Linked DNA regions of Pararhizobium capsulatum DSM 1112. The protein of the gene in region 2 interacts with the protein of the main gene of each other region in a pairwise test. Links are inferred from orthologs where the notes say so. Each region holds a gene or a part of one and is shown on either strand. Other genes may lie near its edges. The genes, in order: QO002_RS04955 and grpE.

Region 1 (15,675 bases), 160 kb from region 2 along the record:
AGCCGCGCCGTGGTGGCCGTTTGCAGGTCTATAGCCAAAGGTTCCGCGACGCCCATCCCATCAATTTCGGCAAGGCCTCGCCACGCAGGCACGCCGTCCATGGCGTCGATGTTTCCCGCTGGCAGGGTGATATCGATTGGGTGAAACTGCGCACGCAGGGCGCCAACTTCGCCTTTATCAAGGCGACCGATGGCGGCGATCATCTCGATCCGATGTTCATGAAAAACTGGCGCAAGGCCAAGGACGCCGGCATCAAGCGCGGCGCCTATCACTTCTTCTACTGGTGCCGCACGGCCGGCGAACAGGCCGACTGGTTCATCCGCAACGTGCCGCGCGAGGCGGGCGCCCTGCCCCCGGTGATCGACGTGGAATACAACGGCGAATCCAGCTGCAAGCGCCGACTGTCCCGCGCCACAGTGCTGGAGAAGATGCGCGTCTTCATGGACAAGCTGGAGGCCCATTACGGCCAACGCCCGATCATCTACACGGCACCGGATTTCTACGAGGACAATCTGAGCGGCGAATTCCCGAACCACCCGTTCTGGCTGCGCTCGGTCGCCGCCCATCCTTCCAAGCGTTACCCGAACCGCAAATGGGTTTTCTGGCAGTATTCGGGCTCGGGCCTTTCCCACGGCGTCGAAGGTCGTATCGACCTCAACGTCTTCCGTGGCAGCGAGGAAGACTGGCACGCCTGGGTGGATGCCAAGGCAAGCTGAAGCTGAGAGCTTTCAGTCCTGTTGACCCCGGAGAGCTTGGCCAACCCTTCATCCGCGACCACCGGCGGGTTCGGCAAAGGTCCGCCCCTACTGAGCATTTCGGCGTTCAAGACAAAATCTTCCAGCAGGTAAAAGAAAAGCCGATGGGCAATAACCCACCGGCTGTTCCGTTCTTGGAGGATGTCTGGTTCAGATTGAACCAGACATCCTCCAGATTCTTTTGTTTCCGTTTGTCTTTTCGGGAAAACCGGTTCCCACTTTTCCCTGACAAACTCTAAAACTTTTGCAGGATCATTCAGGCAGCGGCCTGGATTGCCGAGACCTGCCAATCGCCCCCGCCCCGGCGAACGAATGTCCACAGTTCGACCGCTTCGGTCAGATTATCCGGATCACCCTCGACGACCTTTCCCGTCGTGCGGTCGCGCATGACGTCGATGCTCTCATAACGCATGGCAACCGTTGCATAGTCGCGATCGTCTTCGCGCCAGGCCTCTGCGACATCGCCCTGGACCAGATGCACGTCGCGCACCTCGTTGCGCAGGCCGCTGGTGGCGTTGTCGCTCAACTCCTCCGCAAGATAGGACATTGCTTCGGGGGTCGTCAGCTGGCGCAGAGCCGCATAGTCCTCGGCGCCATAGGCAGCCTGAACATCCTTCAGCATTGTCTCGAAGTGATCAAGGTCTTCTCCGCCGATGCCGATTTCATCGGTATCGGCTCCCACAGCGGCCCGCTTGGGCACCGCAGAACCGCCGCCAATCTGCGGAATCTTGAACGATGGCTTGCCCGGGTTCACGCCGCCCGCCGCCGGTTCGCGGTAGAGCGGACCAGCGCTTGGGCCCGTGTTGGGCCTAGTGTTGGGCATAGAACGCGAAGCTCCGCCTGCCGAATAGGCCGGCTGCTGGCGACGTCTGAAGAAGCGCATGGCGAGTGTGATCGCGCCGAAAATCAGGGCAACCTGCAGCAGCATGCCGAGGAAACCGATGCCGCCGCCCAGGCCGTTGCCCAGCATCATGCCGATCAGCCCGCCCATCATCAGGCCACCGATCATCGAGCCGCCAAAGCCACCGAAGAAGCCGCCGGGACGCTGGGCGCCGGGTCGGGTCTGTGTCGTGCCCGGCAGGTTCGTACCGGGCTGGGTTGCACTCTGCCCGTCCGGTCGCGGCGTCATCGTGCGGTCAATGGAATTGGCATTGTTGGGCGCCGTGCGGGTAACGGGCGGCGCAGAAAACGTGCGCGTGCCACGGCTGCCGAAGCCACCGCCGGATCGACGGGCTTCCGCCAGATCGACCACCGTCAGAATGGTCATCATCGCGATTGCCACAATCGCAAGAATTCGTCCGAAACTTCGCATTGCCATCCGTCTCTCTTTATCCTTTTCCCATGCGGCACACCGCATCCTGCGCTCGGATATAGAGATCGCACGTTGCGAAAATAAGGTTCAGACGCTGCTTTTCACGGTAAAGCGGGGCTTTCCGACCACCTGCTCGTGAAGAGCAGGTTCAGTTTGCGCTGGCTGACATCAGCAGGAAGATCGGCCGCCTGTTTTCATGTGCAAGATCGGGCCGATCGCGGATTGCCTCCGGCGTGACGCCGGGTTCGGCAATTCTTTCGATCCCGGCATCATCGGTCATGGCGCGGGCGCGCGCGAGCATGCTTTCCGAAAGATCGACGCCGACAACATGAGATGCGCCGGCGCTGCGGGCATACCGGCAGTGCCATCCGAAACCGCAACTGAGATCGAGAACCCGCTTGCCCGTCAGATCCGGCAGCATATCCCGCAGGACGGGCCATTCGCCCGCCGCTTCCAGTCCGCCCGTGGAACGGGGCATTGCGCTGTAATTCGCAAAGAAGGTCGGGTCATCATAGATGTTCTGTTTCATCGGGTATCTCGCTGCTGACGAAAACCGCCTTTACCACAAGATGATATCGGTCATCGGTGTCGTATTATTTTTTATCGAAATAATGGACGCTCGACGGAACCAACGGCTGAGCAGGGCGTTGTTAAACCTTGGTACTGAGTGGGGCCTCGTATGCGACAAGATTTAAGGCGCTGGCAGATGCGCGAGCGGACGGCACAGGCGCATGCGGATGTAGACGAGGCCATTGGCGCTCTCGACACGATGGAAAGCTATCGATCCTATCTTGCTTCCCTTTACGCTTTCAGAAAACCGATCGAGGATCGCCTTGCGGAAACAACCTTGCCCGCGGAGCTCGGTCCCTGGCGCCCGCGCATGATCGCCGATGCGATTGCCGGCGACATGACCGATCTTGGCATAGCTGTCCCGGCCGCAACCCGGTTCCCCTTCCCTCTTGATGGCGACGCTCTGTTCGGAACGCTCTATGTCCTGGAAGGATCTTCGCTCGGCGCGCGCGTGCTCTACAAGCGCGCCGAGGCACTGGGCTTGAACGAAAGTTTTGGCGCACGGCACCTTGCCTTGCAAAGCGGCGATATCGAAGGCTGGCGTGGCTTTCTTTCCGTTCTGGAAACGGTCGAGCCTTTTGATCTTGGCAGCGCTGTTGCAGCCAGCAACAAGGCCTTCGCCACCGCCCATGACGCCTTCCTGAAAGCCGTTTGATGACCCAGCCTTACACAGTCGATCTCACGAACTGCGATCGCGAACCCATCCACATTCCGGGCAGCATCCAGCCTCATGGTGTTTTGCTCGCCTTTGACACCAATCTGTCGGTTCTGCTGCGGCATTCCAGCAATGCAGCTGATATGCTGGGTGTGTCGGTTGCCAACGAGATGGCATCGGACGTCCTGCTGGGAGGAGCGCTCGTCCATACGCTGCGCAACGCCGTCGCCACGATGACGGACGCGCGCCGGCCCGTTCTCATCTTCAACGAGACGCTGACGTCAGGCAAGGCATTCGATATTTCGGTTCATCGCCACCGGTCAAACGTCATCGTCGAATTCGAACCCGCCCGCAGTGAAATCGAGTCACCGCTACGGCTCACGCGCTCGCTGATCGGACGCATCAGCAGCATCGAAAACACCGACACGCTTTTCCAGCAGGCCGCCCGGCTTATCCGCGGCATGCTGGGCTACGACCGCGTGATGATCTACCAGTTCGAGCGGGATGGCTCCGGCAAGGTCATCAGCGAGATGAAGCGCGCCGATCTCGAAAGTTTCCTCGGCCAGTATTTCCCCGCGACCGACATTCCGCAGCAGGCGCGAACGCTCTACCTGCGCAACACGATCCGCGTGATTGCCGATTCAAGCTATAAAAGCGTGCCGCTTGAGCCGGTTGTCGATCTGTCGGGCGAGCCGCTGGACCTGAGCTTCAGCCATCTGCGCAGCGTGTCGCCTATTCATTGCGAATATCTTCGCAACATGGGTGTTTCCGCCTCGATGTCGATTTCCATCATCATTGATGGCGAGCTCTGGGGGCTGATCGCCTGCCATCACTATTCGCCGCGCACCATGCCCATGGCGCTGCGCGTCGCCGCGGAGATGTTTGGCGAATTCTTTTCGCTGCATCTTCATGCACTGCGGCAGAAGCGCAAGCTCGATACGGCCGCGCGGGCGCGCAGCTATCTCGATGGCATGCTGCGCCTCGGCAGCACCGGCGATGTCGGCGAATTCCTGCGCGACAACATGCTGGACCTCGGCCAACTGCTCCCGAACGACGGTTTCGGGCTCTATATCGACGGTCGCTGGCATGCCCATGGCGCAACGCCGTCGCCCGCGGAAATTCCGCCACTTGCCCGATTCGTCACCTCGATCTCTGAGGGCCGGATCTGGGCTACCCATTCGCTGTCTCGCCATTTCCCGGAAGCGGAAAACTATTACCAGCTGGCCGCCGGCCTGCTCGCCATCCCCCTCTCGCAACTGCCCCGCGACTACCTCTTCTTCTTCCGCAAGGAACTTGTGCAGACCCTGAACTGGGCCGGCAACCCAAGCAAATCCTATGAGAGCGGCCCGCTGGGAGACCGGCTGACCCCCCGCAAGAGCTTCGCGATCTGGAAGGAATCGGTTCACCGACAGGCGCAACCCTGGACCGACGAGGAACGGGAGGTCGCCGAAGCGAGCCGTGCTTCGCTGGTGGAAGTCGTGCTGCGCCACAACGAAATCATGGCCGAAGAGCGCGCCAAGGCGGATGTGCGCCAGCGCATGCTCAACGAAGAGCTCAATCACCGGGTCAAAAACATTCTTGCCGTCATCAAGTCGCTGGTCGGCCAGCCGATCCACGAGGGTCGTAGCCTGAAGGATTATGTCGGAAGCCTCAAGGGGCGTATCCAGGCCCTTTCCTTTGCCCATGATCAGGTAATCCGGGGGGATGGCGGCGGTGCGCTCGTCGATCTCCTGAATGCAGAACTTACCCCCTATCGCGGCAACGGTGCTACCATCGCGTTTGACGGGCCGGGCATCTCGCTGGATACACGCGCCTTTTCCGTCATGGCCCTGGTGTTGCATGAACTTGCGACGAACGCCGCCAAATATGGCTCCTTGTCCACCGCGGGTGCCGAGCTCTCGATAAGCTGGCAGATCTCTTCCAGCGGCGACTGCATCATCAACTGGCACGAAAGCGGCGGCCCGATCGTCAATCCGCCGGAGCGAACCGGCTTCGGTACCGCGCTGCTCGACCGCAGCATCCCTTACGATCTCGGCGGCGAGAGCGACGTGGACTATGCGCGGGAAGGCCTGCGCGCCCGCTTCCTGCTGCCGGCAAAGCATGTTCGGGTGACGCCTGATGCGCTTGCGTCAAGGGTCGGCCTGACGGCGGAAACCCAGAACCGGCACGCGGCCTTGCTTCCCAACGAAAGCCTGATCCTGCTTCTGGAGGACCAGATGCTGATCGCCATGGATGTGGAGAGCATGCTGAGCGACCGGGGTTTTGCCAACGTGATTGTAACGAACTCGATGAATGAGGCGCTGCTGATCATGCGCAGCCAGACACCGGATGCGGCAATCCTCGACATCAATCTGGGCAAGGACACGTCCATTCCCGTCGCCGAAGAATTGACGCGGCGCGGTATACCGTTCGTGTTTGCAACCGGCTATGGCGAAAGCTCGATCATACCGGAAAGCCTGAACTCCGCGCCCGTGGTCCGAAAGCCCTATGAGATCGAAACCGTGCTCGACGCCCTTTCCACGGCGATTGCCGGCAAGCAGGGTTAGAACCGTATCAGCCGAAAAACGTCTCAAAGAGAAGCTTCAGGTTGAGAACGACGATGATCGCAGCAATCAGCCAAGCAATTGCAGCCACGTATCTGGGAATGGCAAAGGCGCCCATCTTCTTCTTGTCGGATACGAACTGAACAAGCGGGATGACGGCAAAGGGCAGCTGCATCGACAGAACGACCTGGCTGAGGACCAGAAGTTCGGCCGTGCCCTTTTCCCCGTAAAGCCAGGTGACGACGACGACGGGGATGATGGCGATGCCGCGGGTGATGAGCCGCCGTGCCCAGTTCGGCAGGCGCAACCGCAGGAAGCCCTCCATGACGATCTGACCGGCCAGTGTTGCCGTTACCGTCGAGTTGAGGCCGGAGGCGAGCAGCGCAATGGCAAAGAGGGTCGAGGCGATACCCAAGCCAAGCAGCGGCGACAGGAGCTCATAGGCCTGCTCGATCTCCGCGACATCCGTGCGGCCATTGGCGTGGAAGACCGAAGCGGCGAGAATGAGGATGGCTGCATTGATGAACAAAGCCAGCATCAGGGCGATGGTGCTGTCGGCCGTCGCCCACTTGATCGCATCCCGCTTGCCTTCCGTCGTGCGCTCATAGGCGCGTGTCTGGACGATCGACGAATGCAGATAAAGATTGTGCGGCATGACGGTCGCGCCGATGATGCCGATGGCGATGTAGAGCATGGCCGGATTGGTCACGACTTCGGTAGACGGGACGAAGCCGCCGAGCACGCCGGCCAGCGGCGGGGCAGCGGCTGCGATCTGGATGATGAAGCAGGCTGCGATGACGATCAGCAGCGCGATGATGAAAGCTTCGAGAAAACGGAACCCTCTTTGCATCAGAAAGAGGACAAGAAAGGCGTCAAGCGCGGTGATCAGCGCGCCGCCAATCAGCGGGATGCCGAAGAGCAGGTTGAGGGCGATGGCCGTACCGATGACTTCAGCAAGATCGCAGGCGATGATGGCCGCCTCGCAGGCAAGCCACAGCACGAAGTTGACCGGCCGGGGATAGCTGGCGCGACAGGCCTGCGCCAGGTCCATCCCTGTCGCAATACCGAGCCGTGCCGCAAGGGCCTGAAGCACGATGGCCATCAGGTTCGACAGCAGGATGACAGAGAGGAGCGTATAGCCGAACTTTGAACCACCGGCGATATCCGTCGCCCAGTTGCCCGGGTCCATGTAACCCACGGACACCATATAGCCCGGGCCCATGAATGCCAGCATGCGCCGGATCCAGAGGCCACCCTGCGGCACGGCAACGGAGGCATTCACCTCCGGCAGACTTGGCCGCGCATCCTCCTCCGGAGGTGCGAAGCTCCAGTCCCGTTGCGGTGGGAGGGCTGCTTCAGAATTCGACATGCTTCAAATCTCCGGAGGGCGGAATCGGGCGGGTATCTGAAAACTATGACAGGGCTCAACATTATGCAATATGCTATATTGTATCGACGAGGCTTTTTCTCCCGCCCGCGGGGCAGTCGTGGACAAAGGGACAAAGGATTATGAAAACTCACAGCCCATGCTATGAGACATCAACCTCAGACGACCATGCCAAAGGATAAGACTTGCCTCGCCGTTCCGTTCCCCGCCCGCTTCCCGATGCGGACATCCATTCCGAAGGTTTCCGGCAGACCCGCGAAGCCCGGCGTGGCGCATTGGTGGAGGACTATGTCGAGCTGATCGCCGACCTGATCGAGGATGGCAACGAGGCACGGCAGGTGGACATCGCCGCCCGCCTGGGCGTGGCGCAGCCGACAGTCGCCAAGATGCTGGCACGCCTTGCCGCCGAAGGGCTCGTCTCGCGCAAACCCTATCGCGGCGTTTTCCTGACGGAGGCCGGGCAGAAGGTTGCCGAGGAAAGCCGGGCCCGGCACCAGACGGTCGAAGCCTTCCTGCGCTGCCTTGGCGTGAGCCCGGAGACGGCGCGGATCGATGCCGAAGGCATCGAACACCATGTCAGTGAAGAGACACTCCAGGCCTTCCGCGGTTTCATTGCCCGCAAGGGCTGAATATCCGGGTTCCTATCCCAAACGTACGCGGCGGCCGAAACGCTCGCCCGCCAGCACGATCATGCCAGCCGAGAAGATCAACGCTGCCCCAAGAATAACGCCGCTGTTGGGAACATCGCCCCAGATCAGGAAGCCGAAGATAAAGGCCCAGACGAGCGAGGAATATTCGAAAGGCGCAAGCACGGAAACCGGCGCCCGCCGCATGCCCTCGAACATCGCATACTGGCCGAGACCGGCGATCAGCCCCGTTGCCGCCATGAGACCGAGGTCGGCAAGAGACGGCGGCACCCAGTAGACTGTCATCGCCATGCCGGTGAACACGATGAAGAAGCTGCTGGAGATGGTCATCTGTACCAGGGTCCGCTCCTGCAGCGCGGTCTTGCGCAAAAGCACGGTCGAGATCGCCCAGAAGACCGCCGCCTGCAGAGCGAGCAGCACCGGAAGACTGAGCTTCATTCCCGTTCCCATGGGATCGCAGGCGATCAGCACGCCGACGAAGCCGACGAACACGGCAATCCAGCGCAGAAGTGGAACGTCTTCCTTCAGGATCGGCACTGCCAGGATGGTGATGAGGATGGGCGAGGCATAATAGAGCGTCGTCAGTTCCGCGAGCCCGAGATCACGCGCCGCGTTGTAATAGGAAAGCCAGGCGGCGAGCAACAGCAGGTTGCGGATAAACATCGGCTTCAGCACCGGCGAACGCCAGGCATCGGCAACGACCTGGCTCCTGCCGATCGCCAGGCAAAGCCCGAGGATCGTCACGCTTCGCACGAAAAGGATCTGCCAGACAGGCAACGCCACGACCAGCCATTTGACGGAGGCATCCTGCATCGAGAACAGGAAGTAGGAAAACATCGTCAGCAGGATGCCGGACAGCACGGACTTGTTCATGGAAGACCCCCGCGCGGAACCGCGCCACCCTTGCTGATAGCCTGCCGCACGCCGCAGTGAAAGGGGCCGTCTGTGGCGAAAAATCACGATATCAGCGGATCACAGCCCAAGCACGGACAGCATGATGAACGTTGCAAAAAGCACGAAATGGGTCATGCCCTCGATCGCGTTGGTTTCACCATCGTTGAGATTGATGGCCGCAACAATAAGCGTGATGGCGATCATGACGATCTGGACCGGGCTCATCGCCATGATGAAGGGTTGACCGGTATAGAGCGCAATCGCCTCCATCACCGGTACAGTGAGGATAACAGTCGAGAGCGACGCCCCGAGCGCGATATTGACGACAGCCTGCATGCGGTTTGCCAGCGCCGCGCGCATCGCCGTCATGATTTCGGGCGAGGCGGAAATGGCGGCAACCACGATGGCGGCCATCGCCGGTGGGGCGCCGCTGCCCTTCAAGCCCTCCGTCAGCAGGCCCGACATGACCTCCGCCAGCACACCGATGACGATCACGCCCAGCACAAGCATGACAATCGACGCGCTAACAGGTTCGTTTTCCGGCGGAAGATCCGGATTTTCACGGGGAATGCCACGCTTGGGATAGCTGTAGCTAAAGAAGTAGCTATGAGGACCCACCTGCATGCGCAGGAACAACGTATAGAGCATCATCATCGCCGCGATCGTGAAGGCGGAATAGTAATGCCATTTCACTTGCGGCACGAATTCCGGCACCACCATCGATATGCCCATCGCCGTCAGGATCATCACACTATAGGTGCGGCTGGAATCGTCATTATAGGGCTGTTCCCCGTGCTTCAGGCCACCGAGCAGCGCCGCAAGACCGAGAATGCCGTTCACATCCAGCATGACGGCGGAATAGATTGTGTCGCGCACCAGTGTCGGCGAGGTTTCCTTGCTCATCATGATGGCGAGGATGATCACCTCGACGACGACGGCTGAAAGCGTGAGGATCATCGTGCCGTAGGGATCGCCGACCTTGGCTGCCAAAACCTCTGCATGATGAGCAACCCGCATCGAGACGAGCACGATCGCGACGACCAACACAGCCGCGCCCACAAGCGAAACCATCCGGCCGGCCGCAAGCAGATCATGTTCGAACATCAGCCCGGCCATGGCAGCCAGAGCACCAAGGATTAGCAGCAGTTCCGATCTGACTGGAATGAGCAAAAGAAAGACTTCCGACGGTAGGACCAAGACGAAGGCTGACAGCGAGTATAGGGGGCTCGCGGCTCATTTCAATCGACAGCCGGCATACAGCGAAAGAAAGGATTATTTTCCTGTTCACCTTTACTCCCTTCGCTGGTTTCGCTAAACTGTGACCTTCCCAAGGAGAGCGTCCGGCTTGGCGATTGCGGGAGGCACACCGATGTTTTCACATGCCCGAATCTGGAGCGCGATCGATGCGCTGGCCGAGCGACATCAGCTGTCGCCGTCAGGCCTTGCCCGCCGCGCCGGCCTCGACCCGACGTCCTTCAATAAGTCCAAGCGCCATTCGGCGGATGGGCGCGAACGCTGGCCCTCGACCGAATCGATCGCAAAGGTGCTGGATGCGACGGGCTCGACGATCAACCAGTTCATGGATTTCCTGCGGCCCGGACAAGTGGCCGGACAGGTAGCGAGCAATATTCCAGACGGTGTGTTTCCGCCGCAGATCAGCTCGATCCCGCTGCTTGGCTTTGCCCAGGCGGGCGCCGGCGGTTTCTTCGACGATGGCGGTTTTCCAGCAGGCCAGGGCTGGGATGTCGTGGAGTTTCCGGCATCCCCCGATGCCCAGGCCGGTGTCTATGCACTCGAGATCCAGGGAGACAGCATGCTGCCGCTTTACCGGGACGGCGACGTGCTGATCGTCGAACCGGGCGCCCAGACCCGCCGCGGCGACCGGGTGGTGGTCAAGACCAGCGAAGGGGAAGTCATGGCCAAGGTCCTGATGCGCCAGACGGCGCGCAGCATCGAACTTCTGTCACTCAACCCGGAACATCCGAACCGCACTTTCGAGATGAACGAAATCGAATGGATTGCCCGGATCATCTGGGCCAGCCAATAGGACAGTTTTCCTCCATGAAGCGGCAACTCCTGACACTGGCGGGTGGCCTGGGCGCCATCGGCCTTACGGCGCTGATCCTCCTTGCGGGCAATGCCACGATCCAGGGCACGGAGAGCGCGGCAACGCCCGAATTCACGCTCGATACGCCGACGATGGAGGACATGGGAACAGCCGAGGAACAGGACGACGTGCCCGCGCTGCCCGATGCAACAGCACCTACCCCCGACACATCGGTCGAAAGCGAACCCCTGACCTTGGGCACGCCGGATGACGTGACCAGCAAACCGCTTGAGCGTATTGAACCCCGCAAGCCCCTGTCGGAAACAATGACCAAACCAGAACCCGGACCGCAGGTTCTGCGCCATCCCGTGGCGTTATCGGCCGGTACCATTCGCTTCGGCAACGGCACGCTGCAGCTTGAGGGGCTGGGGCCGCAATCGGCTGAACGGCAATGCGGCGAAGGAACTTCGGCTTGGCCATGCGGTACTGTCGCGCGCACGGCATTCCGCAACTTCCTTCGAGCCCGCGCGATGACATGCGCCGTTCCGGACGCCAGCTGGGAGGGAACGGTGACGGCGCGCTGCAGCATCGGTGATATCGATCCGGCGCAATGGCTCGCCGAAAATGGATGGGCTGAACCTGCAGCAAACTCGGCCTTTGCCGACAGCATCAGGACTGCCCAGACGGAGAAGCGCGGCTTTTATGGCGACGATCCGCGCGACGAAATCGTCGAGCCGTTTTTGATGGATGATACGGCGGAACCTGCCGACGCCCTGACCGAGCCGGCGCAATAGAATCTGCGACTTCTCGCAGGCCGACATGTCTCGGGATTGCAATCGACCGCGGATATACCTACGTGGCGTGGCATATCGGAAAGCCATGAGCCGGGAAAGAATAATGAACGCTACGCTTACGCAACACGAAGCCCTCGTCCATGTCATGGTCATGATGTCCGCCGTCGACCGGACCATGACGGATGGCGAGCTTGAGCGTATCGGCCGGCTTTCCCGTTTTCTGCCGGTTTTCGAAGGCTTCGATGACGGGCGACTGGTTGAGATCGCCCGCGACTGTGCACAAATGCTTGGCGGGCCCGAGGGATTGGATATTGCACTCGAACTGGTGCGTGAGGCTCTGCCCGCTCGCCTTTACGATACGGCCTACGCCCTTGCCGTCGAAATCGCGGCGGCCGATCTTGCCCTGCGGCAGGAGGAGATCAGGCTCCTGCAGTTGCTGCGGGACCGGCTCCACCTCGACAAGCTGACCTGTGCTGCAATCGAGCGCGCAGCGATTGCCCGGTTCCGCAAATAGCTGCCTACAGCGGCAAGGCTGTCAGTAGATGCCGGTTGGAAAATAGCGTGTGTAAATCTCGTTCAGCCGGCCGCTGCGGGACAGATTGAGCAGTGCGTGATTGAGCGCCTGGGTCAAGGCGGGATCGGCCTTGCGGTTCAGGATCGCCAGCCCCTCGCCAAGAAACCGCTGCGAGAAATAAGCGCCCTCCATCAGGACGCAGCAGCCGGCAGCCTCAGTCCCTGTCGTCCAGAAGGACAGTTGCATTCCGTCGGAGAAGACGCCTGCGACCTCGCCCTTCTTAAGGGCATCGAGCATGGCCTGGCGGGTTTCGAACGGTTTGATTGCCATCTCAGGAAAGAATGAATGGGCCATGGCGTCATGGCTGGTGCCTGCAACGACGCCGACCGCCTTGCTGGCGAGGGTCGTAAGCGTGGTATCCGCCCCGACCAGGCGGCGGTTGCCGGCAAAGCGCGCCGGCAAAGGCATATAGACACGGGAGAACGAGAAGCGTTGGCGCAACTCCGGCGTAATGCCAAGGCCTGCAATGACCGCTTCCCCCTGATCACCTTCAAGGGCGGACAGAAGATCGCCATAGGCCACAGCCTGGATCTGGCATTTGTCTTCAATCTCGAGATCGCGGCAGATTTCACGCACGAGATCGACATGGAAACCCGAGAGACGCCCGGACTGATCGATGAAATTGAAGGGCGGAAAATCGACCGTCGTCAGAAAGCGCAGCCGCGCCAGAGCGCTCAAATCCGGCTTAGCGATGCGTTCACGACTATCAAACAGCAGCGGCAGATCGGCCGTCGAATTTTCGGCGCCTGACGCCCGGGCGGATTTCGCAACCGAAAGGGATTGCGCCTGTGCAAAAGATGCAACCAAAAGCACGCAACAGGCGAAAAACCCATAAAATTTTAAGGATGCGTAACGGGCGCGCCGCATTAATTTCTTTCCGGGGTCACAATCTTTCAGAGACAAGAAACGCGCCGGGTTCGGCCACGGAGTTTCATGCGCTTCGCAGAATATCCGCACAATTCGGGAATGGCTACCGCAAAGGACAGCGGTACTCCCACTATTGCGACCGAAAGCATGATCGGCCGTGAGGCATCCCCGGCGCTGAAGGAGGAAGGCCGGCTTCTGCTGAAAATGGGGATCGGCAAGCCGACAATCGCACGCGCCTTGCAGCTCGCGATCTCCCACGGCACAACGATCGAGGATGAACTGCTGGCCAGCGGGGCGCTGGATGAGGCGAGTTATTTCGAAGCCCTGTCCGAGCAGCTGGGCCTTACCTTCCTGAAGAACGTAGACCTTACAACGGTGAATGATGGGCGCCTGGGCTGGACACGCAACTCAGCCAACCGGAAACCCTGCTGCTCCAGCCGCCCCTCGCCCGGCCGCTTCAGGTCATGGCACCACGGCTTTCACAGGTTGAAGAGTTGAAACAGCGGCTGCAACGCAGTCCGGAGCTTCGATCCCGGCTGGCGATCTCGACCCGCTCGGAAATCCGCCGCGCTGCCTGGCATGCCGGTCGAACGCGCCGGGTCGGAGAGGCTGCGCGGCGATTGTCCGAAACGATGCCGCTGCACAGCGCCCGCATCATCTTCTGGGGAAGGCAGGGCTTCTATTCGGGCATTGCTGCAGCCGGAATCATTTCCGGCATTCTCACGGCACCCTCCGCGTCGATGTTGATTGCTCACATCCTCTTCAGCCTGCTGTTCCTGTCCAACTTCCTTCTGCGTGTCGTTGCACTCTTTTCCGCGCAGGCGCGCGAACGCCGGCATCGCACCCGGCGGCTACGAAGCCTTCCCAAAGAGCATTCTCTGCCGATCTATTCCGTGCTCGTGGCTCTCTATCGTGAGGAAGCGGTTGTCCCCCAGCTTATCGAAGCATTGAACCGCCTGGACTGGCCGCGCTCGCGGCTCGACATCAAACTCGTCTGCGAAGAATTCGATGCCGGTACGATCACGCTTCTTGAGGCAATGAACCTACCGCCGGAATATGAAATCATCCGGGTTCCGGTTCGCAACCCGCGGACCAAACCGAAAGCATTGACTTACGCGCTCAATGGCGTCCGCGGCAGCCTGCTTGCGGTTTATGACGCCGAGGATCGCCCTGCGCCGGGACAACTGAAGGAGGCACATGCTGCATTCTGCCGGATGAGCCGCCGAACGATCTGCATCCAGGCGCCGCTCGTGATCACCAATGCGGAGCAATCCTGGCTGAGCGGCTTGTTCGCGCTCGAATATTCCGCGCTTTTCCGTAGCCTTTTGCCCATGCTCTCATCTGCAAGGCTGCCGCTACCGCTCGGCGGCACGTCCAACCATTTCCGAACTGCCCCGCTGAAGCAGCTCGGCGGCTGGGATCCTTACAATGTCACGGAAGACGCCGATCTCGGCATGCGGCTCTACCGGATGGGCTACCGGTCGAGAGTCATCTCGCTGCCGACCTTCGAGGATGCCCCGACCGACATCGACATCTGGCTGAAGCAACGTACCCGATGGTTCAAGGGGTGGCTGCAGACCTGGCTGGTGCAGATGCGCAAGCCCCGGCAGCTCAGACAGGAAATGGGCTGGACGGGCTTCCTCGCCTTTCACGTGCTGATCGGCGGCATGCTGTTTTCATCGCTGTGCCACCCCGTCGTGCTCGCCTTCATTGTCTATCTCGGCTGGCTGATGATGGAGCAGAGTAGCCACACGGAGGGTGCTCTCTCCTTCTGGCTGTTTGTCGCCGATATCGTCAACATCTTCGGCAGCTATGTCATCTTCATAGCCCTTGGCCGCGTGCGAATGAGCAGGGAAGAACGCCGCTCGGTTGGATGGCGCTGGATGCTCACGCCTGTCTACTGGCTGGCGCTGTCGCTCGCTGCATGGCGGGCCGTGTTCGAGCTGCGCTTCAAGCCCTTCGTCTGGAACAAGACGCCGCATGTGCCGACGGCCAGGAAATAGGGAGGAAGGCAGAACTGAAGCCAAATACTCAGCTGTCATCGTTTCCAAATTTGAGTTGCTAATGGACTGCCTAAAGCGCACTGTCATCACCTCGACAGCAATTTGTGCGGGCGCTGTCGCTTAGAGGCCGAGATGCCTTCGCCCCAATAAAGGAGGACGTCATGTCTTCCAACCTCAAGCAGATATACGGTTATCAGGACGCGGCCTCTCTGGCCGTCGTCGGCGTAAGTTTTGCCTTCGTCCTCTTTCTCATTCTGGAGCGATGGCTTTGGTAAAAGACCTCGCCGTAGAAGGATTGAAGCGTCTGGAGCGTCATCGCGTTCGCCTGCTGTCGATACTCAAACGTGCGGACTACGCTACCTCCCACCTGAAAGCCGATATCGGCGTGGATAGGGATGAGCAGGATACTGTCATCCGACGGATCATAGCTGGCACGATTCCGTCGGCAGACCGTTTCGCCGCGAAGGCACGACTAAGACGCGAGGCAAAGGCCGCCCTGGCAAACTGGGAAAACGAAGGCGGCGCAGCAAAACCGCCTCGATGAGTTCTCCAGAGGATGTCTGGTTCAGATTGAACCAGACATCCTCTGTATTCTTTTGTTTTCGTTTGTCTTTTCGGGAAAACCGG
Region 2 (15,559 bases):
TGGCCGGGCAAACGACATCGTGACCAACCCGGATGTGCGACGCCTGTACCTGGGCGACAATTTCAGCCTTTGAGCCTGGAAGCGCCGTTTTAGATTCCAGATGTTTTTAAGCGATATTGAATGTTTGGTGGCCGCAGAACGTCGATACCACACCTTTTCGACGTATTTCATCTTATTTACGACCAGCGCTTGACCAAACCTTCGTAATAAGCAATTTTTGGGCCAGTTGAGGGATCAACGCCGGGCCTTTGCATGCCAAAGGTCGGCAGACCCTTAAATTTGAGGGGAGTTTCGCGTCCGAATGGCATTATCCGCCAGCCTCTTCCTGCGCCAAAGCCAAACCCTGGCCATGACGCCTCAGCTGATGCAGTCGATCCAGCTTCTGCAGATGACGCATCTGGAATTGACGCACTTCATAGAGCAGGAAGTCGAGAAGAACCCGCTTCTGGAATTCACCGCCAATGACGATGTGGCGGGCGGCGAGCGGCATGGCAAGGATGAGTTTCATGCGGCCGACGAAGCAGCATCCGGCGACGACGCCCCCGCTTACGAACCGCTGGGCGACGTCTATGAAAGCGCCACCTCGACAACCAGCGAGCGGATGAACGAGCAGCTCGATTCCAATTTCGAGAACGTGTTTCCCGATGACATGACCCCTCAGCGGGCCGACGCGCCGGAGTTGCTTGGCCAGTGGAAATCCATGCCTGGCGGCGGCGATGACGGGTACGACCTTGAAGATTTCGTCGCCAACCAGACCACGCTGCGCAATTTCCTCGATACCCAGATTCCCTTTTGCGTCCACGCGCCCGGCGACAGGCTGATTGCCCAGCATCTGGCCGATCATCTGGACGATGCAGGTTATCTGCATGCGGATATCGGCGAGATCGCGGATCGGCTGGGCGCCGTCCCGGCCGATGTTGCCCGCGTGCTGGAAAGCCTGCAGCAGCTCGATCCGCCCGGCGTGTTTGCACGATCCTTGAGCGAGTGCCTGGCGATCCAGCTGCGTCAGCGGGATCGGCTGGATCCGGCCATGGCCGCCCTTATTGACAATCTCGAACTTCTGGCGCGGCGCGATTTTGCGACGCTAAAGAAGATATGCGGCGTCGACGAGGAAGACCTGATCGACATGCTGGCGGAAATCCGCAAGCTCGATCCCAAGCCGGGCACCGGCTTCGAAACGGGCGCCTCCGAGGCCATCATTCCCGACATTGTCGTGCGCGCCGCGCCGGACGGCAGCTGGGCCGTGGAACTGAACCCGGAAACCCTGCCGCGTGTCCTCGTAAATCACAGCTACTACGCCACCGTGGCACGCCACGCGCCGAAGAACAGCGACGACCATGCCTTTCTGTCTGAATGCCTGCAGACAGCCAACTGGCTGACCCGCAGCCTCGACCAGCGCGCCCGCACCATCATGAAGGTGGCGACCGAGATCGTGCGCCAGCAGGACGCCTTTCTCGTCAACGGCGTCGATCACCTGCGACCGCTGAACCTCAAGACGGTGGCCGACGCGATCAAGATGCATGAATCCACTGTCAGCCGCGTGACATCAAACAAGTACATGCTCACCCCGCGCGGGCTTTTCGAACTGAAATATTTCTTCACGGTTTCGATCAACTCCGCCGAGGGCGGAGACGGACACTCAGCCGAGTCCGTCCGTCACCGGATCCGCAACATGATCACGCTGGAGAGCCCGAGCGCGGTGCTCTCCGACGACGATATCGTCGATCTCTTGAAGAAAGGTGGCATCGACATCGCCCGACGAACGGTTGCCAAATACCGAGAAGCCATGAATATCCCGTCGTCGGTGCAGCGCCGCCGGGAAAAACGCGCGATTGCCAAAGTATCGGCGTGAAGCGGAACCGGATATCCTCGATCCTCGACTTTCCAACAGGTCGAGTTCGAAGCTTATTCGATTTTTAACCATTCCCTTGACTTCCCGCGGCATCGCCTGTATTAGGCCGCCGCTGAAGGCAGGGCTTGAAGCCCGCAATTGACCGATCCCAGACATTTCAGGCCGAGCGACGCAAAATTCGTTTGCGTGCGTGAAGTGCTTGGATGACGGATGCGGTTGGAATAGACTGGCTACGCAAATCACGAAAAGAGAGGAAACTCCATGAGTGTGCGTGTATCCGGTAAACATATGGAAATCGGCGAAACGTTCCGTCTGCGAATTGAAGACCAGATAGGACAGGCCGTTACGAAATATTTTGACGGAGGATATTCAAGCCAAGTCACTGTGGAAAAGTCTGGATCTCGTTTCAGTGCCGATTGCAAGATACACCTCGACAGCGGTGCAGCCTTGCAGGCAAGTGGCGAAGCGAATGACCCGCAAGCGGCATTTGACGCAGCGTCGGAGCGAATTGCAAAACGCATCCGCCGCTACAAGCGCAAGCTCAAGGATCACCACAATGGCAATGGTCATGCAGGATTTGCCGAAGTAGCTTACACCGTGATGGATTCCGTGCCCGACGAAGACGATGATCTTCCGGAGGATTACGCGCCGACGATTGTCGCGGAGAGTTCCAAACAACTCAGGACCATGTCCGTTGCAAGCGCCGTCATGGCGCTCGACATGACGGACGAGCCGGTTTTGATGTTCCGTAGCCCAGGCAATGAGCAGTTGAATATCGTCTATCGGCGCAACGATGGTAATATTGGCTGGATCGATTCCTCCAATATTAAGGGCTGAGCGGATGGGTGGAGACGGCGAAAGCCGTTTCCACCTCCGTTTTTCCTGGCGGTGATTGGGGGCCTTGACCGGGCCGTCGAAACCGTCGTGAGACGATCGGAAAGGCTATCCCCGGCACGAAGCTGGACGATGGACCTTATCCTGGGGCAACAAGGACAACCAGAATGGCATTGGCAGGCTTGCTGCAGCAGAATGCGATAATTCCGGCCATGAGGGCCAACTCCAAGAAACAGCTCCTTCAGGAGCTGGCGGTTAAGGCATCCAAGATCACCAGCCTTTCCGAGCGGGAAATCTTCGACGTTATTCTCCAGCGCGAACGCCTCGGCTCGACCGGCGTGGGCAACGGCATTGCCATACCGCATGGCAAGCTCTCGCACCTCACCTCGATCGTCGGCATTTTCGCGCGCCTGGAAACGCCCGTCGATTTCGAAGCGCTTGATGATCAGCCGGTCGATCTGGTTTTCCTTCTGCTTGCGCCTGAAGGCGCGGGCGCCGATCATTTGAAGGCGCTCTCGCGCATCGCGCGCGTCCTGCGCGATCAGGACATGGTGGCAAAACTCAGGGGAACGGATTCCGTTTCCGCCATCTACACCTTCCTCAGCGACGACCAGGCCTCCAACGCGGCCTGATCATTGTCGCCTCTACCTGTTTGATTTTTAAAGGCTGTTGATATCCCGGATATCGACAGCCTTTGTTTTGTCGATAATATCCTCGCAAACATAAAACGAGGAGAACGACATGGCAGGCAGGCTTGCAGGTAAAACGGCTTTGATCAGCGGCGGCGCGGGAGGCTGCGGCCTTGCTGCGTCCCAGCTTTTCGCTCGGGAAGGCGCGCGCGTCGGCATCGTTGATCTGCCACGCAGCAAGGGTGAGGAAGTTGCCGCGGCAATCCGCGCTGAAGGCGGTGAGGCAATTTTCGCACCCGCCGATGTCTCGGTCTCCTCGGAGGTCAAATCCGCGGTGAAGGCGGTGGAGGACGCCTTCGGGCCGATTACCGTGCTCTTTAATCACGCAGGCATCCTCGCCGTCGGCCCATTCCTTGAGACAGAAGAGGAGGAGTGGGACCGGCTGATGGCCGTCAATGTCCGCTCGATGTTCCTGATGACCAAGGCCGTGCTGCCCGGCATGCTGGCGGCCGGTGGCGGCAGCATCGTCTCGACGTCCTCGATCTCGGCCGTCGCCGCGACCCCGATGGAAGTGCTCTACGACACCACCAAGGGCGCCTGCCATATGTTCGCCCGCGCCATCGCCGTCGAGTTTCGCGATCGCGGCATCCGCTCCAACGCCGTCTGCCCCGGCTTCATCGCCACCGACCACGGCAAGCGCGAACTGGTGGGTCTCGCCAAATACGGTGTCGATGTTTCGGATGCCGCGATCGCCGCCCAGCAGGGCCGGCTCTGCGACCCGATGGAAGTGGCCCAGGCCGCCCTCTTCCTCGCCAGCGATGAATCGAGCTTCGTCAACGGCACCCATCTTTTCGTCGACAACTGCTTTACGGCGGTGTGAGCCAGGGAGAGAACCATGATGGAAGCAGGCGGACACTGGCGCAACTGGGTCGGAAACCAGTCGTGCATCGTCAGACACAAAGGCGCTCCCGACAGTGAAGCCGCGCTGGCGGACATGGTGCGGGAGGCGACATCAGATGGCTTGAACGTCCGCTGCGCAGGCTCGGGCCATTCCTTTACACCCGTGGCACTCACGAGCGGCCTGCACCTCACCCTCTCCGGGCTGCAGGGCATCACCAATATTGACACGGCCCGCAAGCGTGTCTCCGTCCACGCCGGCACGACGATCAACACGCTGGGCAAGGCGTTGAAGCAAGCCGGCCTCTCGCTGATCAACCAGGGCGATATCGACAGCCAGGCGCTGGCCGGCGCGCTGACCACCGGCACCCATGGCACCGGCATCAAGCTCGGCAACATGGCCTCCCAGATTGTCGGCATGCGGCTCGTGCAGCCCGACGGCAGTATCCTCATCGTCGATGAAAGCCGACCCGACCTCCTGAACGCGGCGCGGGTTTCCATCGGCATGCTCGGCGTGATCTCGGAGATCACCCTGCAGGCGATGGAGAGCTACAATCTGCATGAAAAGCTCTGGCGCTGCACCTTCGACGAATGCATGGAGCAACACGACGATCTCGCGGCAAACCACCGGCATTTCGGCTTCTTCTGGTGCCCCGTACCGGAAAGCCGCCACTGCTACTGCCTGCCGGACACGTCTTCCGTCTCGACCACCGACAGCCTGTCGGATGTCTGCGAGATGAAGACGATCGACATCACCACCGAGCCGCCGATGGAGAGGGGTTTCGAGAAGATCGCCTATTCCTCGGAGATCTACCCGATCGAATACGTCCCGAACTTCCACGAGCTCGAATATGCCGTGCCTCTGCGCTACGGCAAGCAGGCCTGCATGGAAGTGCGCAAGCTGATGCTGGAAAAGCATCCGACTTGCATCTACCCGATCGAATACCGCTTCACCGCCGGCGATCCCGGCTGGATCAGCCCATTCTTCGAGCAAGATTCCATTACCCTGTCAGTCTCCGGCGAGCCCGGCACCGACTACTGGAACTACCTGAAGGATGTGGACGATATCCTGCGCCAGTTCGGCTCCCGCCCGCACTGGGGCAAGCTCCACTTCCTCGGCGCAGAGGATGTGACGGCGCTCTATCCGCGCGCTGGCGATTTCCGGGCGCTGAGGAACAAGCTCGATCCGGAAGGGCGGTTCCTGAACGACCATCTGAAGCAGTTGTTTGGATGAAGTGAATGTTGAGGGATTTACCCCCCTCTGCCCTGTCGGGCATCTTCCCCTCAAGGGGGGTCGCAAGAGGCGCGCTCTCGCTCATGTAAACGAAGCTATCAAGGGAAATGAACAATCTCCCCCCTTGAGGGGGAGATCTCACGAAGTGATAGAGGGGGTGAACCCCTTCGCACCAGCCTTAAGCCGCCGGCGTCTCGCCGTCGACGATCGCGATCTTCGGGCCGCCCTTGGCAACGCCGACCATGGCCGGCCGCAGGACGCGGTCGCCGATCGTGTAACCGGCCTGAACGACCTGAACCACCGTGTTGTTCGGCACGTCCGGATTCGGAATTTCGAACATGGCCTGGTGGAAGTTCGGATCGAACTTCTGGCCTTCGGGCTCAAGCTTCTTCACGCCATGGCGCTCCAGCGCCGACAGCATCGAGCGCTCGGTCATCTCGACGCCTTCGATCAACGCGTTGAACCCGGCATCCCCTGCAGCACGGGCCTCTGCCGGGATGGCATCGAGAGCGCGGCGCAGGTTGTCGGAAACGGCCAGCATGTCGCGGGCAAAGCCGGCGACGGAATAGGACTTGGCATCCTTGACGTCACGCTCGGTGCGGCGACGCAGATTGTCCATTTCAGCGGCGAGGCGCAGGTAACGGTCGCGCATCTCGGCGGTTTCGGCGCGCGCAGCTTCGAGCAGCTCCTGCTCGGTAACCTCAGCACCGGCTTCAGCAGCAGCTTCGCTTGCCGCGGCGCCTTCGGTTTCATAGGCCTCGGGGCCGTAATTCTTCGTGTCTTCGGTCATACCGGTCTCCGGAAAGTCTAGATGGTGCCGATATCGAGCTTCGGACGCCAAAAATCAAGGGCGCAAACGCGGCCTTGGGCAAATGCCGCTATCCGCGCGACAGCCTGGACATCAGCTGTGCCGTATAATCCACCATCGGCACGATGCGCGAATAGTTGAGGCGCGTCGGGCCGATGACGCCGACTGCGCCGACGATCTTCTCATCGCTATCCTTGTAGGGCGCGACGATCAGCGACGAGCCGGACAGCGAAAACAGCTTGTTTTCCGAGCCGATAAAGATACGCACCCCCGGCCCGCTTTCGGCAAGGTTGAGGATTTCGATCAGGCTGTCCTTCTTTTCAAGATCGTCGAACAGCATGCGCAGCCGGTCGACATCGTCGGCACCGGCAAGACCTTCCAGCAGATTGGCCCGGCCACGGACGATGAGTTGCGTCGGCTTGTCGTCGCTGTCGCCGCCCGACCAGATGGCAAGACCGCGCTCGACCAGATCCTGCGACAGCGCATCAAGCTCCAGCCGCACCGTTTCCTTGACCTTCTGCAGCTGGCCGCGCGCCTCGTGCAGCGTCTGGCCGGCGAGATGGGCGTTAAGGAAGTTGGCGGCCTCCGTCAGCTGCGAACTGGTGATGCCGCTCGGCAGTTCGATGATGCGGTTTTCGACCTGATCATGCTCGCCGACAAGAACGGCAAGAGCCTTCGTCGGGGCAAGCCGCATGAATTCGACATGCTTCAGAATAGGATCGGACTTGGCCGTTATCACCAGCCCCGCGCCCCGTGACATGCCCGACAACATCTGGCTTGCCTCGGTCAGCAGCGATTCCACCGGTTGTCCGTGGTCGCTGCGGCGCACATGCCGGTCGATCGAGGCGCGGTCTTCCGCGGAAAGATCGCCAACCTGCATAAAGGCATCGACGAAAAAACGCAGCCCGATCTGGGTTGGCAGGCGGCCCGCCGATATATGGGGAGAATAGATGAGACCAAGATCTTCGAGATCGCTCATCACATTGCGCACCGATGCGGGCGAAAGCGACATTGGCAGCAACCGCGAAAGACTGCGGGAGCCGAGCGGCTCGCCGTTTTCGAGATAGCTCTCGACGATCCGGCGAAAAATCTCTCCCGAACGCTCGTCGAGCGAGGAAAGCCTGTCACTGGCCCCGGATCTGTTGATTACCATCTACGTTGCAAATTCCATGCTGTTGCATCTGCATGAAATATAGTGATCCGCCGCAGGAGTGCAAAAGAGAAAATGCGCGCCAGCCCCTTGGATACAGCGGTTTTATCTCGCACCGAAATGATTTCCCTTCGCGTCAACATAGGCTAGAAGGCTGCACGAACATCAAAGGAGTTCATGATGCGGCCCTCCGGCAGAAAAACCGACCAGATGCGCAAGGTTTCCTTCGAGCGCAATGTTTCCAAGCATGCCGAAGGCTCCTGTCTGGTGAAATTCGGGGATACGCATGTGCTGTGCACGGCAAGCCTCGAGGACAAGACGCCGCCGTGGCTGCGTAACAGCGGCAAGGGCTGGGTCACCGCCGAATACGGCATGCTGCCGCGCGCCACCGGTGAACGCATGAAGCGTGAAGCCGCCACTGGCAAGCAGAGCGGCCGCACCCAGGAAATCCAGCGCCTTATCGGACGCTCGCTGCGCGCTGTCGTCGATCTTCAGGCGCTCGGCGAACGCCAGATCTCGATCGACTGCGACGTCATCCAAGCCGATGGCGGCACCCGCACCGCCTCGATCACAGGGGCGTGGATTGCCCTTCACGACTGCCTGAAGTGGATGGAAGCCCGTAACATGATCAAGGTCGATAAGGTTCTGAAGGACCATATCGCCGCGATTTCCTGTGGTATCTTCGCCGACCAGCCGGTGATCGATCTCGACTATCTCGAAGACTCCGCTGCCGAAACCGACGCCAATTTCGTCATGACCGGCTCCGGCGGCATCGTCGAGATCCAGGGCACTGCAGAAGGCAAGCCCTTCTCCGAAACCGAATTCGCAATCCTGATGGGCCTTGCCAAGAACGGTATCGCCGAACTGGTGACGCTGCAGAAGCAGGCTGTCGCAGGTTAAGTCAGGAACCGATGGCACTTTCAACGACAGGATTGCCCCTCACCCTAACCCTCTCGCGGGGAAAGATTTGGCGCGCCCTGCCGAAGCCAGAGCAAGCCGCCGCCACCCCCCTCTGCCACTTCGTGACATCTCCCCCGCAAGGGGGGAGATTGGCTGGGGCGACCGGCATACTCCCCTTCTCCCCCCTTGCGGGGGGGATGTCAGCAGCGCTGACAGAGGGGGGTGGAGCGGCATATTCCAAGCTCACGAGAGGTCATCACCATGGCTAACGCCCTCGAAGGCATCCTCGAAACCGCCCTTTACGCCGACGACCTCGACGCCGCCGAACACTTCTACGGCACCATCCTCGGCCTCGAAAAGATCACCCGCGCCGGAAACCGCCACGTCTTTTTCCGTTGCGGCCAAAGCGTTCTTCTGATCTTCAATCCGGAAGAGACGGTGAACCCGCCCCACGAAGGCGCCCTGCCCGTTCCGCCACACGGCACCAAGGGTCAAGGTCACGCCTGCTTCCGCGTGGCCTCGGAAAACCTCGACCGCTTCGCCGAAAAACTCAAATCCGCCGGCATCGCCGTCGAGGCCGACATCCGCTGGCCGACCGGTGCCCGGTCCTTCTATTTCCGAGATCCCGCCGGAAACAGCCTTGAATGCGCCGAACCCGGCCTCTGGAACATCGACTGAGAGAAAACCCAATGCGCAAGCTTGAAGACAAGACCCTGATCGTCGCCAGTCACAATGCCGGCAAGATCCGGGAAATCCACGACCTGATCGGCCCGCTCGGCTTTTCCGCCAAATCCGCTGCCGACCTCAACTTCATCGAGCCGGATGAAACCGGCACGACGTTCGAGGAGAATGCGACAATCAAGGCGCTCGCCTCCGCCAACGCTTCCGGCCTGCCCGCCCTGTCGGATGACAGCGGCATCGTCGTCGATGCACTGGATGGCGCCCCCGGCGTCTATACGGCAAACTGGGCTGAAACATCAGATGGCACCCGCGATTTCGCCATGGCGATGCAGAAGGTGGAAACTGCGCTTCAGGAAAAGGGTGCGACCACGCGTGAGGCCCGAACCGCCCGCTTCGTCTCGGTGCTCTGCCTTGCCTGGCCGGATGGCCATGTCGAACTCTTCCGCGGCGAAGTCGCCGGCCATCTGGTCTGGCCGCCGCGCGGCACAAGCGGTTTCGGCTACGATCCGGTCTTTCAACCTGATGGTTACGACACCACATTCGGTGAAATGACGGCCGAGGAAAAACATGGCTGGAAACCGGGCGATGCCGATGCGCTGTCGCATCGCGCCCGCGCCTTCAAGCTTTTTGCCGAAACCTGCCTTGATGCCCCGAAAGGCATCTGAGCCACCACAGACGGACAAGGTCCGAAGAAACGAACGGAATGGCCATTTTCAACTCCATTGGCGACCACACGGACCCCGGCTTCGGGGTCTACGTGCATTGGCCCTTCTGCGCCGCCAAATGTCCCTACTGCGATTTCAACAGCCATGTCCGTCATCAGCCGGTGGACCAGCCGCGTTTCGTCGCGGCTTTCCTGAAGGAAATGGCGGAGGCTCGCCGCCTTTCCGGCCCGCGCACGGTCACCAGCATCTTCATGGGCGGCGGCACTCCCTCGCTCATGGATCCGGCCACGGTCGAGGCCGTGCTGAACGGCATCGCCAGGGAATGGCATGTGCCTGATGGTATCGAGATCACCATGGAGGCCAACCCCTCCAGCGTCGAGGCGACCCGCTTTCGCGGCTACCGCGCCGCCGGCGTCAACCGCGTCTCGCTCGGCGTCCAGGCGCTCAACGACGCCGACCTCAAATTCCTCGGTCGCCTGCACAATGTCGAGGATGCCCTGAAGGCCATAGGTCTCGCCCGCGATATCTTCCCGCGCATGTCCTTCGACCTCATCTACGCCCGGCCGAAACAGACGGTCGAGGAATGGGAAAAGGAGCTGAAGGAAGCGGTCTCCTATGCCGTCGACCATCTCTCGCTCTATCAGCTGACGATCGAGGAAGGCACGCCCTTCTACGGCCTGCACAAGGCCGGCAAGCTGATCGTGCCCGACGGCGAACAGTCCGCCGTTCTCTACGAGGCAACACAGGATATCACGGCTGCCATCGGCATGCCGGCCTACGAGGTTTCCAACCACGCCGTTCCCGGCGCGGAAAGCCGCCACAACCTCACCTACTGGCGCTACGGTGACTATGCCGGCATCGGCCCCGGCGCCCATGGCCGCCTGACGCTCGGCGCCGACAAGCTCGCCACCGCCACGGAACGGAAGCCGGAGGAGTGGCTGCGGCTGGTCGAGAAGACCGGCCACGGCATGGTCGACCAGGAAATCCTGGGTCGCGACGAACAGGCCGACGAGCTGCTGCTGATGGGCCTGCGGCTGAAGGAAGGCATCGATCTCGTCCGCTGGCAGAGACTGTCGGGCCGCGAGCCGGACCCGGATCGCGAGCAGTTCCTCATCGAGCATGGCTTCATCGAGCGTCTTGGCAATTCGCGCCTGCGCTGCACGCCGGCCGGCATGCTGATCCTCGATGCCGTGGTGGCGGACCTCGCCTGCTGACAGGCTCAAAGCCTTGCAGGGCAGGACGAATGCGTGGAATTTTCCCTCGCCAGAAATCGCAGGGCTGCCTCTTTCCGGCAGCCGAACGGCGCCTAGTTATCTGCTTCATCCTCTAGACCGCGGCGACCCATGCGACATGACGACTTTGCCTTCCTGGCCCACAATGGCGAGCTTGCCGGGCTGATCGCCGCTCATGACTGGTCCTTGACCTCCATCGGCTGCGTCACGACCTGGCCGCAGAGCCTGAAGACGACCATCGCGCTCGTCCTCCAGTCGCCCGTGCCGATCGTGACGCTCTGGGGCGAAGACGGCATCATGATCTACAACGATGCCTATTCCGTCTTTGCCGGCGGCCGGCACCCGCAGCTCCTGGGCTCGAAGGTGCGTGAAGGCTGGCCGGAAGTGGCCGATTTCAACGACAATGTCATGAAGGTCGGTCTCGCCGGCGGCACGCTTGCCTATACGGATCAGAAGCTGTCACTCCAGCGCAGCGGACAGCTCGAGCCTGCCTGGATGAACCTCGACTACTCGCCGATCATTGGCGAGAGCGGAAAACCGATTGCGGTCATGGCGATCGTCGTCGAAACGACCAGCAAGGTGAAGGCCGAACGCGCCATCAGAGGCGAGCGGAAACGACTGAAGAGGATGTTCGAACAGGCGCCCGGCTTCATGGCCATGCTGACCGGCCCGGAGCACCGCTTCGAACTCGCCAACGAGGCCTATCTGCGCCTGATCGGCAATCGCGATGTCATCGGTCTGCCATTGCTGGAAGCGCTGCCCGAATTGAGGGGCCAGGGCTTCGAGAAACTGCTGGATACCGTCACCGAGAGCAGCGAGGCCTATGTCGGCAATTCGACCCCGGTCCGGCTTGAACGATCCGCGGGTGTCGTGGAAGAACGCTATCTCGATTTCATCTATCAACCCATTCTTGACGAGGAGCGCAATAACCTCGGGATTTTCGTCCAGGGCAATGATGTAACCGAGCAGAAGCACGCCGAACTGGCGCTGAGACACGAAACCGCCGTCCTCAGCGTTCTCAACAAGCTGGGTGCGGATCTCGCTGCCGAACGCGACCTCGACAAGGTCGTGCAGATGATCACCGATGCCGGCGTCGCCATGACCGGCGCGAAATTCGGTGCCTTCTTCTACAATGTGCTGGATGAGAAGGGCGAGAGCTACATGCTCTATGCGCTGTCCGGCGTGCCGCGCGAAAGCTTTTCCAGCTTCCCCATGCCGCGCGCGACGTCCGTCTTCCAGCCGACCTTCAAGGGTGAAGGGGTTATCCGTTCCGACAATATCCTCACCGACCCGCGCTATGGCCATAGCGGCCCCTATCACGGCATGCCGTCCGGCCACCTGCCGGTGCGCAGCTATCTCGCGGTTCCCGTCATTTCCCGTTCCGGCGAGGTGATCGGCGGCCTGTTTTTCGGCCACCCTAAACCCGGCCTCTTCAAGCAGGATCATGAAGACCTGGTGATCAGCGCCGCAGGCCTCGCGGCGATCGGCATGGACAATGCCCGGCTGTTTCAGGCGGCCGAGCTTGAAATCGCTGAGCGCAAGCGCGCCGAACAGGAGCTGCAACAGGTCAACAGCAATCTGGAACAACGGGTCGCCAGCGAAATCACTGAGCGCATGAAAATGGAAGAAACGTTGCGCCAGTCCCAGAAAATGGAGGCTCTGGGACAGCTGACCGGCGGCGTGGCGCATGATTTCAACAACCTGCTGCAGGTGGTCTCCGGCAACCTCCAGCTCCTGTCCGGCGACGTACAGGGCAACGAGCGTGCCCAGAAGCGTATCGAAAATGCGCTGGCGGGCGTGAACAGAGGTTCCAAGCTCGCAAGCCAGCTCTTGGCCTTTGGCCGGCGCCAGCCGCTCGAACCGAAGGTGGTCAATATCGGCCGCTTCGTCACCGGCATCGAGGACATGCTGCGCCGGACGCTTGGAGAAGCGATCGAGATCGAGACCAGCCGCTCCGGCGGTCTCTGGAATGCGTTGGTGGACCCGACGCAGATCGAAAACGCATTGCTCAATCTCGCCATCAACGCCCGCGACGCCATGGATGGCGCCGGCAAGCTGACCATCGAAGTCGGCAACGCATTTCTCGACGATGACTATGTTCGCCAGAACGATGACGTTGAAGCTGGCCAGTACGTGATGCTCGCCGTCACCGATACCGGCTGCGGCATGGATGCGTCCATCCTGAAGCAGGTTTTCGAGCCGTTCTTCTCGACAAAGCCGATCGACAAGGGAACCGGGCTGGGCCTGTCCATGGTCTATGGTTTCGTCAAGCAATCCGGCGGCCATGTGAAGATCTACAGCGAGGTCGGCCAGGGCACGACGATCAAGCTCTATTTCCCCCGCATCCGGCAGACGGAAGATGTGATCGTCGAAGACGGGTTCGGGCCTGTGACCGGCGGAAGCGAGACCATCCTCGTTGCCGAAGACGACGATCAGGTCCGCAACACCGTGGTCGAGCTTCTGGGTGATCTCGGCTACCGGGTTCTGAAGGCCAGGGATGCGGCCGGCGCACTCACCGTCATCGAAAGCGGCGCCGCCGTCGATCTCCTGTTTACCGATGTCGTCATGCCCGGACCGCTGCGCAGCACCGATCTCGTGCGGCAGGTGAAGGAGCGATCGCCCGAAATCGCCGTGTTGTTCACCTCGGGATACACGGAAAATTCGATCGTTCACGGCGGCCGGCTCGATCCCGGTGTCGAGCTCCTCAGCAAGCCCTACACGCGCGAGTCTCTCGCCCGCAAGATCCGTCACGTGCTGAACAATCACCGCCAGCGCGCCGAGGCCATCCAACGTCTTGCGTCCGCCCCTGCGCCATCGCCACCTCAGGAAAAGACTTTCTACCGCGTGCTTCTCGTCGAGGACGATTTCCTAATCCGCATGTCGACGTCGGATATTCTCATGGAACTCGGCCACACCGTGGAGGAAGCAAGCAGCGCCGAACAGGCCTTGGCCATTCTGGAAGTACAGCCCATCGCCATCCTGATTACTGATCTTGGCCTGCCGGGCATGTCGGGGGCGGAACTGGCCGCAACAGTCAGGAAACAATATCCGAACATGGGCATCGTCTTTGCAACCGGCCAGGACCAGGCCCCGAAGCTTGACGATCCGGCACGGACGGCCCTCCTCAAGAAACCGTTCGGAACACCGGAGATCACCAGGGCGATTGAAAGCCTCGGCCTCTAAAGGAGGTCTGGTTCAGATTGAACCAGACATCCTCTAGATTCTTTTGTTTCTGTTTGTCTTTTCGCGAAAACCGGTTTCCACTTTTCCCTGACAAACTCTGACGTTAGCCTCATATGGAACAGGCAGACGTCGCCGCCTGCCTGCTCTCTCAACTTTGTCGTTCGGTGTACGTCAGGCCCATTCGCCCTGACGCATGACGGCGACGCTGCCGCCATTGGGCAGAATGCCGTCGATATCCACCTTGTCGGAGCCGATCATCCAGTCGATGTGAATGAGACTGGAATTTCCGCCCTGCGCCTTGATTTGCTCCTGGCTCAGCGAAGCACCGTCGAGGAAGCACTTGGAATAGCATTGGCCGAGTGCAATGTGGCAGGAAGCGTTCTCATCGAACAGCGTGTTGTAGAACAGGATGCCGCTCGCGGAGATCGGCGATGAATGCGGCACCAGCGCCACCTCGCCAAGCCTGCGCGCGCCCTCGTCGGTATCCAGCACCTTGTTCAGCACTTCCTCGCCCTTCGACGCCTTCGCTTCGACAATCCGGCCGCCTTCGAAGCGAACCTGGATATTGTCGATCAGCGTACCCTGATGGGAAAGCGGCTTGGTGCTCGACACATGGCCCTCCACGCGCAACGCATGCGGCGTGGTGAAGACCTCTTCGGTCGGGATGTTCGGATTGCAGGTGATGCCGTTCTTGGCCGTGGAGGCGCCGCCATGCCATTCATGACCGTCAGCCAGACCAACCGTCAGGTCCGTGCCCGGTCCTGTGAAGCGCAGTGCCGAGAAGCGCTCGCCGTTCAGCCAGCTCGACCGCTTGCGCAGATTGGCATTGTGTTCGGCCCAGGCTGCGACCGGATCGGCAACATCGACCCGCGATGCCGCAAAGATCGCATCCGCCAGCTTGCCGACCGCGACATCCTCGGCCAAGTCCGGGAACATCTGCCTGGCCCAGGCGGGGTTGGGGTAGGAAATGATGTTCCAGTTGATGTCGAAATTGGAAATTTTCTCGAGCGCCGGCTTGTAGGCGATGGAATTGGCCTTGTTGGCGCGAGCGACCTTGGCCGGATCCTGCGCCGCCAGCATCATCGGGTTGTCGCCGGAGATCGCCAGTCGCGCCGCATTGCCGGCATAGGCCTTGGCCATGCCGTCATAAAGCCAGCCGGATGCCCGATCGAAGCTATCATCCGGGGCATACTGGTAGCGGGCAAGCGTCGTCTCTTCATCCGAATAGAAGGTCGTGACGAGACCGGCACCGGCCATATAGGCATGTTTGGTGATCAGGCGGACCAGCGGCAAAGCGGCAATCGGCGCGGTGATGACGAGGTCCTGGCCACGCTCCAGCCTCAAGCCCACCTTGACGGCGACTTCGGCAAGCTTTTCAAGCTTCACGGGATCGATAAGGGATTTGGTTGATGTCGCGTCCATGCTGTCTCCTGCTGCTTCGTAGCGCGTTGCCCCGTTCTATCGCGACAGGCGTCAAAACAGAAGCCGAAAGCA

Evidence for each region.
Region 1: the proteins of grpE (region 2) and QO002_RS04955 interact in binary tests that used the Escherichia coli proteins (3 or more experiments, as listed by UniProt). The link is inferred for Pararhizobium capsulatum DSM 1112 from one-to-one orthologs.

The regions. Positions count from the first base shown.
Region 1 is NZ_JAUSVF010000001.1:1,032,695-1,048,369, reverse strand. Bases 5,026-7,876 are described here. They hold QO002_RS04955 (Nramp family divalent metal transporter), read right to left. Parts: upstream 7,205-7,876; coding sequence 5,846-7,204; downstream 5,026-5,845. Other genes in these bases: QO002_RS04945 (DMT family transporter), read right to left, coding at 7,864-7,876; mntR (manganese-binding transcriptional regulator MntR), read left to right, coding at 7,408-7,851; QO002_RS04960 (HWE histidine kinase domain-containing protein), read left to right, coding at 5,026-5,838. Also shown: QO002_RS04980 (glycoside hydrolase family 25 protein), read left to right, coding at 1-716; QO002_RS04975 (Tim44 domain-containing protein), read right to left, coding at 1,012-2,067; QO002_RS04965 (biliverdin-producing heme oxygenase), read left to right, coding at 2,774-3,292; more of QO002_RS04960, read left to right, coding at 3,289-5,025; more of QO002_RS04945, read right to left, coding at 7,877-8,742; QO002_RS04940 (calcium:cation antiporter), read right to left, coding at 8,842-9,933; QO002_RS04935 (S24 family peptidase), read left to right, coding at 10,133-10,810; QO002_RS04930 (thermonuclease family protein), read left to right, coding at 10,825-11,604; QO002_RS04925 (tellurite resistance TerB family protein), read left to right, coding at 11,708-12,118; QO002_RS04920 (transporter substrate-binding domain-containing protein), read right to left, coding at 12,140-13,045; QO002_RS04915 (hypothetical protein), read left to right, coding at 13,112-13,543; QO002_RS04910 (glycosyltransferase family 2 protein), read left to right, coding at 13,540-15,048; QO002_RS04905 (hypothetical protein), read left to right, coding at 15,311-15,592. UniProt on the Escherichia coli protein: H(+)-stimulated, divalent metal cation uptake system. Involved in manganese and iron uptake. Can also transport cadmium, cobalt, zinc and to a lesser extent nickel and copper. Involved in response to reactive oxygen.
Region 2 is NZ_JAUSVF010000001.1:872,033-887,591, reverse strand. The notes cover bases 4,431-7,165. They hold grpE (nucleotide exchange factor GrpE), read right to left. Parts: upstream 6,237-7,165; coding sequence 5,625-6,236; downstream 4,431-5,624. Other genes in these bases: hrcA (heat-inducible transcriptional repressor HrcA), read right to left, coding at 6,325-7,165; QO002_RS04155 (D-arabinono-1,4-lactone oxidase), read left to right, coding at 4,431-5,446. In the rest of the region: lptB (LPS export ABC transporter ATP-binding protein), read left to right, coding at 1-73; rpoN (RNA polymerase factor sigma-54), read left to right, coding at 302-1,852; hpf (ribosome hibernation-promoting factor, HPF/YfiA family), read left to right, coding at 2,114-2,689; PTS IIA-like nitrogen regulatory protein PtsN, read left to right, coding at 2,854-3,318; QO002_RS04160 (SDR family NAD(P)-dependent oxidoreductase), read left to right, coding at 3,428-4,195; more of QO002_RS04155, read left to right, coding at 4,211-4,430; more of hrcA, read right to left, coding at 7,166-7,407; rph (ribonuclease PH), read left to right, coding at 7,585-8,304; QO002_RS04135 (VOC family protein), read left to right, coding at 8,566-8,982; rdgB (RdgB/HAM1 family non-canonical purine NTP pyrophosphatase), read left to right, coding at 8,994-9,650; radical SAM family heme chaperone HemW, read left to right, coding at 9,689-10,864; QO002_RS04120 (hybrid sensor histidine kinase/response regulator), read left to right, coding at 10,994-14,065; QO002_RS04115 (aminopeptidase), read right to left, coding at 14,237-15,487. UniProt on the Escherichia coli protein: Participates actively in the response to hyperosmotic and heat shock by preventing the aggregation of stress-denatured proteins, in association with DnaK and GrpE. It is the nucleotide exchange factor for DnaK and may function as a thermosensor.